2 regions of the Azospira sp. MPR-LB4 genome follow, and region 1 is predicted to be linked to the other one. Evidence: predicted binding sites of a transcription regulator. Region 1 holds the regulator's gene; the other holds the start of a gene.

What was found. The regulator HrcA, encoded in region 1, represses chaperone genes, less so after heat shock. The targets are predictions, from matches to a motif close to TNTTAGCACTCNNNGNCNNNGAGTGCTAANA.
Region 2: the regulator HrcA is predicted to act here: its motif matches at 1,522-1,552, upstream of rpoH (RNA polymerase sigma factor RpoH).

Annotation. Positions count from the first base shown of each region.
Region 1 is NZ_CM179521.1:957,807-961,213, forward strand. It holds gene recN (DNA repair protein RecN) at 1-420, opposite strand, end outside; gene AC3QLZ_RS04360 (NAD kinase) at 424-1,302, opposite strand; gene hrcA (heat-inducible transcriptional repressor HrcA) at 1,431-2,459, shown strand; gene hemH (ferrochelatase) at 2,459-3,407, shown strand, end outside.
Region 2 is NZ_CM179521.1:2,673,987-2,677,393, reverse strand. It holds gene ilvD (dihydroxy-acid dehydratase) at 1-1,389, shown strand, start outside; gene rpoH (RNA polymerase sigma factor RpoH) at 1,585-2,442, shown strand; gene AC3QLZ_RS12565 (SCO family protein) at 2,544-3,128, opposite strand; gene AC3QLZ_RS12560 (glutathione peroxidase) at 3,125-3,407, opposite strand, start outside.

The DNA of each region.
Region 1 (3,407 bases):
CTCGCCCCGCAACAGGGACTGGTGGGCGTGCTGGCCGTGGATGTCCACCAGCCATTCGGCGGCCTGTCGCAGTTGCTGCAGGGTGGCGGCAGAGCCGTTGATGTAGGCCCGGGAACGGCCGCCCGCATCCAGGATGCGGCGCAGCAGCAGGTCGTCGTCAGCGGCGAAGTCGTTCTCCGCCAGCCAGGACTTCAGTTCGGCCAGGGCACGGATGTCGAACTCGGCCCCCACTTCGGTCTTCTCGGCCCCGGCCCGCAGCAGGCCGCTGTCGGCCCGCTCGCCGAGGACGAAGGCCAGGGCGTCCACCAGGATGGACTTGCCGGCGCCGGTCTCGCCGGTGAGGGCGCCGAAGCCGCCCTGGAAATCCAGCTCCAGCCGGTCCACCAGGACGAAATCGCGAATGTTCAGACGTTGCAGCATGGTTCAGGGCCCCTTGGGACGTTTGCTCCAGTGGAGCTTCTGACGCAGCATGGCGAAGTAGCTGTAGCCGGGCGGGTGCAGGAAACAGACGTTGTAGGCGGAGCGGCGCATGCGCACGCAGTCGTCGGGACGGATGTCGAAGGCCACCTGGCCGTCGAAGTGCACCCGGGCGTCGGCGGACTGGATCACCCGCAACTCGATCTCGCAGCGGTCCGACACCGTGATCGGCCGGTTGGTCAGGGAATGGGGACAGAGGGGCACCAGGGCGATGCCGCCCAGGGTCGGGTGCAGGATGGGGCCGTTGGCCGAGAGGGCGTAGGCGGTGGAGCCGGTGGGAGTGGAGATGATGAGGCCGTCGGCCCGCAGGTTGTAGATGAACTCGCCGTCGATGAACAGCTCGAATTCGATCATGCGGCCGATGGCGCCCTTGTCCATCACCACGTCGTTGAGGGCCTGGTTGGCGCAGACTTCCTTGCCGTCCCGGATCACCTCGGCGTCCAGGATCAGGCGCTCCTCCGGCACGAAGCGGCCGTCCAGCAGGTCTTCCATGCAGGACAGCATGTCGCAGCGGGCAATGTCGGTCATGAAGCCCAGGCGACCCTGGTTCACGCCCACCAGGGGCACCTTGTAGCGGGCCAGGTGGCGGGCGGCATTGAGCATGGTGCCGTCGCCGCCGAGGACGATGGCCAGGTCGGCATGGGCGCCGATGAACTGGAAATCGCCGGTCATCCAGCGGCTTTCCCCCACATTGGCGGCCGTATCGGCCTCCACCAGCACCGAGACGCCCCGCTCGCTCAGATACTGGCCGAGGGAACGCAGGGATTCGGCAATTTCCGGGCTGTGGTATTTGCCAATCAGGGCAATGGTGCGGGGAAGTGCCATGGGACGCGAAGGGGAATGGTGACCGGAGCCTTTCATGGCCCGCATTAAACCACAAAACCCCCCGCCCCCGGCGGCACGGCGCGGATGCAACTCCTGGCGGCCCCGGCGATTTTCGGTAAAATCGATTCATGCTCGACAACCGCGCCCGCATCCTGCTCAAGACCCTGGTCGAACGGTACATCGCCGAAGGCCAACCGGTGGGCTCCCGCGCCCTCTCCCGCTTCTCCGGGCTGGACCTGTCGCCGGCCACCATCCGCAACGTCATGGCGGACCTGGAGGAACAGGGTTTCATCGCCAGCCCCCACACCTCCGCCGGCCGCATTCCCACGCCCCGGGGCTACCGCCTGTTCGTGGACAGCCTGCTGGCGGTGCAGCCCCTGCAGGAAAACCAGATCCACGAGATGGAAGGGCAGCTGATCCAGACCCAGCCCCAGCAGCTGATCGGCAACGCCTCCCACCTGCTCTCGGAACTGACCCAGTTTGCCGGCATCGTCGTGACGCCGCGGCGCAAGACGCCGACCATCCGCCAGATCGAGTTTCTCGGCCTCTCGGAAAAGCGCATCCTGCTCATCATCGTCACCACCGACGGCGACGTGCAGAACCGCATCCTGCTCACCGAACGGCCCTACTCGCCGTCGGAGCTGACAACGGCGGCCAATTACCTGAACCACAATTACGCCGGCCTGGACTTCGACCAAATCCGCCAGCGCCTCACCGGCGAAATTCAGCAGTTGCAGGACGACCTGAAGATCCTCATGGCCTCGGCCCTGGAGGCCGGCAACCAGGCCTTGAACGACAGCGCCAGCCAGTACGTCATCTCCGGCGAGAAGAACCTGCTGGAAGTGGAGGAACTTTCCTCCAACATGAAGCGGCTGCGGGAGCTGTTCGACCTCTTCGAACAGAAGACCGGCCTGGTGCGCCTGCTCGACATCTCCAACAACGCCGACGGTGTGCAGATCTATATCGGCGGCGAATCGGGCCTGGCGCCCCTGGACGAATGCAGCGTCGTCACCGCCCCCTACGAGGTGAATGGCCAGGTGGTGGGTTCCGTCGGCGTCATCGGCCCCACCCGCATGGCCTACGAGCGGGTCATCCCCATCGTAGACATCACCGCCAAGCTGCTCTCCTCCGCCCTTACCTACCAGGCCAATACCTGATGCCCTTTTTCCGTCCGGAACCCGAATTCAAGCATGGCACCGCCCCCCAGACCGGGGTTCTGCTGATCAACCTGGGCACCCCCGACGCCCCCACGGCGCCGGCCCTGCGCCGCTATCTCAAGGAATTCCTCTCCGACCCCCGGGTGGTGGAGATTCCCCGCCTCATCTGGTGGCCCATCCTCAACGGCATCATCCTCAACACCCGCCCCGCCAAGTCGGCGGCCAAGTACGCCTCCGTCTGGCTGCCCGAAGGCTCGCCCCTGCGGGTACACACGGAACGCCAGGCCAAGCTGCTCAAGGGCGCCCTGGGCCAGGCCGGCCACCGCCTGGTGGTGGATTACGCCATGCGCTACGGCCAGCCCTCCGTGGCCGATGCCCTGGAGCGGCTGAAGCAGCAGAACTGCACCCGCATCCTGCTGCTGCCCCTCTATCCCCAGTACGCCGGCAGCACCTCGGCCACCGCCCTGGATGCGGCCTACGCCTGGCTGCAGCAGAGCCGCAACCAGCCGGAAATCCGCGCCGTGCGCAATTTCCACGACCATCCCGGCTACATCGCCGCCCTGGCCGCCAGCGTGCGCCAGTACTGGGCGGAGAACGGCCAGCCCGGCCCTTCCTACCGTCTCATGCTGAGCTTCCACGGTGTCCCCAAACGCACCCTGGAACTGGGGGACCCCTACCACTGCGAATGCCTGAAGACCGGCCGCCTGCTCAGCGAAGCCCTGGGCCTGCCCAAGGAGCAGGTGGAAATCTGCTTCCAGTCCCGCTTCGGCAAGGCCGAATGGCTGCAGCCCTACACCGCCCCCACCCTGCACCGGCTGGCCAAGGAAGGGGTGGAACGGGTGGACGTCATCTGCCCCGGCTTCACCTCCGACTGCCTGGAAACCCTGGAGGAGATCGCCATGGAGGGCAAGGCCGATTTCCTCGCTGCCGGCGGCAAGACCTACGGCT
Region 2 (3,407 bases), 1.7 Mb from region 1:
AAGACCATCGCTGTCGATCTGATCGACGCCATGATCAAGGCCGGCGACAGCAACTGCTCCGACGCGGAAGTCGAGGAATTCGAGCGCTCCGCCTGCCCCACCTGCGGCTCCTGTTCCGGCATGTTCACCGCCAACTCCATGAACTGCCTGACCGAAGCCCTGGGTCTGTCCCTGCCCGGCAACGGCACCCTGGTGGCCACCCACGCCGACCGCAAGGGCCTCTTCCTCGAAGCCGGCCGCCGCATCGTGCGTCTGGCCCAGCGCTGGTACGAAGAGAACGACGCCTCCGTGCTGCCCCGCTCCATCGCCAACCAGAAGGCCTTCGAGAATGCCTTCGCCCTGGACGTGGCCATGGGCGGCTCCACCAACACCGTGCTGCACCTGCTGGCCACCGCCCAGGAAGCCGGCGTCACCTTCACCATGGCCGACATCGACGCCATCTCCCGCAAGGTGCCCTGCCTGTGCAAGGTGGCCCCGGCCACCCAGGACTACCACATCGAGGACGTGCACCGGGCCGGCGGCATCATGGCCATTCTGGGCGAACTGTCCCGCGGCGGTCTGATCCACCGCGACACCCCCACCGTGCACTGCCACACCCTGGGCGAAGCCATCGACACCTACGACGTGCAGCGCGCCGGCTCCCAGCGCACCCTGGAATTCTTCCGCGCCGCCCCCGGCGGCATTCCCACCCAGACCGCCTTCAGCCAGGACCGCCGCTACACCGAGCTGGACCAGGACCGCAGCAACGGCTGCATCCGCAACGTGGCCCACGCCTACAGCAAGGAAGGCGGCCTGGCCGTCCTGCATGGCAACATCGCCCTCGACGGCTGCATCGTGAAGACCGCCGGCGTCGATGAATCCATCTGGAAATTCACCGGCAAGGCCAAGGTCTATGAGAGCCAGGATTCCGCCGTCACCGCCATCCTGGGCGGCGAAGTGGTGGCCGGCGACGTGGTGGTGATCCGCTACGAAGGCCCCAAGGGCGGCCCCGGCATGCAGGAAATGCTCTACCCCACCAGCTATCTGAAGAGCCGCGGCCTGGGCAAGGAATGCGCCCTGCTCACCGACGGCCGCTTCTCCGGCGGCACCTCCGGCCTCTCCATCGGCCACGCTTCCCCGGAAGCGGCCGAGGGCGGCGCCATCGGCCTGGTGCGCACCGGCGACACCATCGAGATCGACATCCCCGGCCGCCGCATCCATCTGGCGGTCTCCGATGCCGAGCTGGAAAAGCGCCGCGCCGAGGAAAACGCCAAGGGTGACAAGGCCTGGAAGCCCACGGAAGAACGGGGCCGCGTCGTTTCCAAGGCCCTGCAGGCCTACGCCCTGATGGCCACCTCCGCCGACAAGGGCGCCGTGCGCGACCTGGGCCAGCTGACCAAGTCCAAGTAAGCCCGCCCGCAGCGAGGCCACCGGAACCCGGCCCCAGGCACATGCCCGGGGCCGGGTTTTTCTTTGCCGGCCCCAGGCCGGCAAGACGCTCAACACCTTGATTCTTATAATGGTTGGCTGAACTTTTCGCCCCGTTAGCACTCTACTGACGTGAGTGCTAAACTGTGCACAAGAAGTTCAAGGAGGACCCACCCTATGACCCAAGCTTTGACCCTGTCTCATGGCCTGCCCTCTGCGGTAGGCAACCTGGATGCCTACATCCAGGCGGCTCGGCGCTTCCCGATGCTGAGCGAGGCTGAGGAATTCGCCCTGGCCCGCCGTCTCCGCGAGGAAGACGACGTGGATGCTGCACGTCAATTGGTGCTCTCCCATCTGCGTCTGGTCATCGCCATCGCCCGGGGTTACCTGGGTTACGGCCTGCCCCATGCGGACCTGATCCAGGAAGGCAACATCGGCCTGATGAAGGCGGTGAAGCGCTTCGACCCCAGCCGCGGCGTGCGTCTGGTGTCTTTCGCCATGCACTGGATCAAGGCTGAAATCCACGAATACATCCTGAAGAACTGGCGCCTGGTCAAAGTGGCCACCACCAAGGCCCAGCGCAAGCTGTTCTTCAACCTGCGCAGCCTCAAGGCCAGCAGCGACACCCTGACCCCGGCCGAAGTGGACGAGATCGCCTACAAGCTGGGGGTCAAGGCCGAGGAAGTGGTGGAAATGGAAACCCGCATGGGTGGCCGCGACCTGGCCCTGGACGGCTCGCCGGATGACGAGGACGACAACCGGGTGGCACCCATCGCCTACCTGGCCGACAGTGCCGCCGAGCCGACCCAGGTGCTGGAAGCCCGGGAATACGACCGGCTGCAGAGCGACGGCCTGCAACAGGCCCTGGCCGGCCTGGACGAGCGCAGCCGGCGCATCGTCGAAGCCCGCTGGCTGGACGAGGAAAACCCGGCCACCCTGCACGACCTGGCAGCCGAATTCGGCGTTTCCGCCGAGCGCATCCGCCAGATCGAGGTCAAGGCCCTGCAGAAGATGAAGGGCCTGCTGGCAGCCTGAACGCCCGGCATCCCGCGGCAAGAAGGCCGGCTCCCGTCAGGGGCCGGCCTTTTTCTTTGCCCGATCCTTTGCCCGATCCTTTGCCCGACCGCGGCCCCGGCTCAGTCCTCACGCAGCAACCGGCGCAGGTCCGCCACCACGGCGGGCATCTGGGCGTTATCCGGAATGAGGAGCCGCAGCCGTCCCCGGGGATCGTAGACGTAGGCGCCGGCCGTGTGATCCAGGGTGTAGCCCAGGCCGCCGCCCACCTCCTGGCGCACGGCGGTGATGCGGAACTCGGCCACGGTCCGGGCCAGGGTTTCCCGGTCGCCCCACAGGCCGAGGAAGGACGGGTCGAACCAGGTGACGTACTCGCCCAGGCGGGCCGGGCTGTCCCGCTCCGGGTCCAGGGTGACGAACAACACCTGCAGCCGCTGCCGCTCCTCCCCCAGGGCCTCCCGCACCGCGGCGAAGCGGGCCAGGGCGGTGGGGCAGATATCGGGGCAGGAGGTGTAGCCGAAGAAGAGGATCACCACCCGGCCGCGGAAGTCCGCCAGACGCCGGGGCTGGCCGCCCTGGTCCGCCAGGGCGCGCGGGAACTCGGCGGCGAAGGTGGCACCGCTGAGATCGGTATGGTGAAAAGGCTGGGGCGGCGAGCAGGCCGTCAGGCCCCAGCACAGCGCCACCCAGAGGAGGAGGTGCTTCACGGCAGCGCCAGGCGGGCCTCAATGGCCCGGGCCAGGGCTTCCGGCTTGGTCATGGGCCCATAGCGCCCCACCGCCCGGCCCTGCCGGTCCACCAGGAACTTGGTGAAATTCCACTTGATCGCGGCCGTGCCGAGCCAGCCGGGCTGCTCCTGCTTGAGCCAGCGGAAGAGCGGATCGGCCTGGGGACCGTTGACCTCGATACGGGCGAAGACGGGAAAGCTGACGTCGTAGTTGAGGGAGCAGAAACTGGCGATCTCCTCGGCGCTGCCCGGCTCCTGG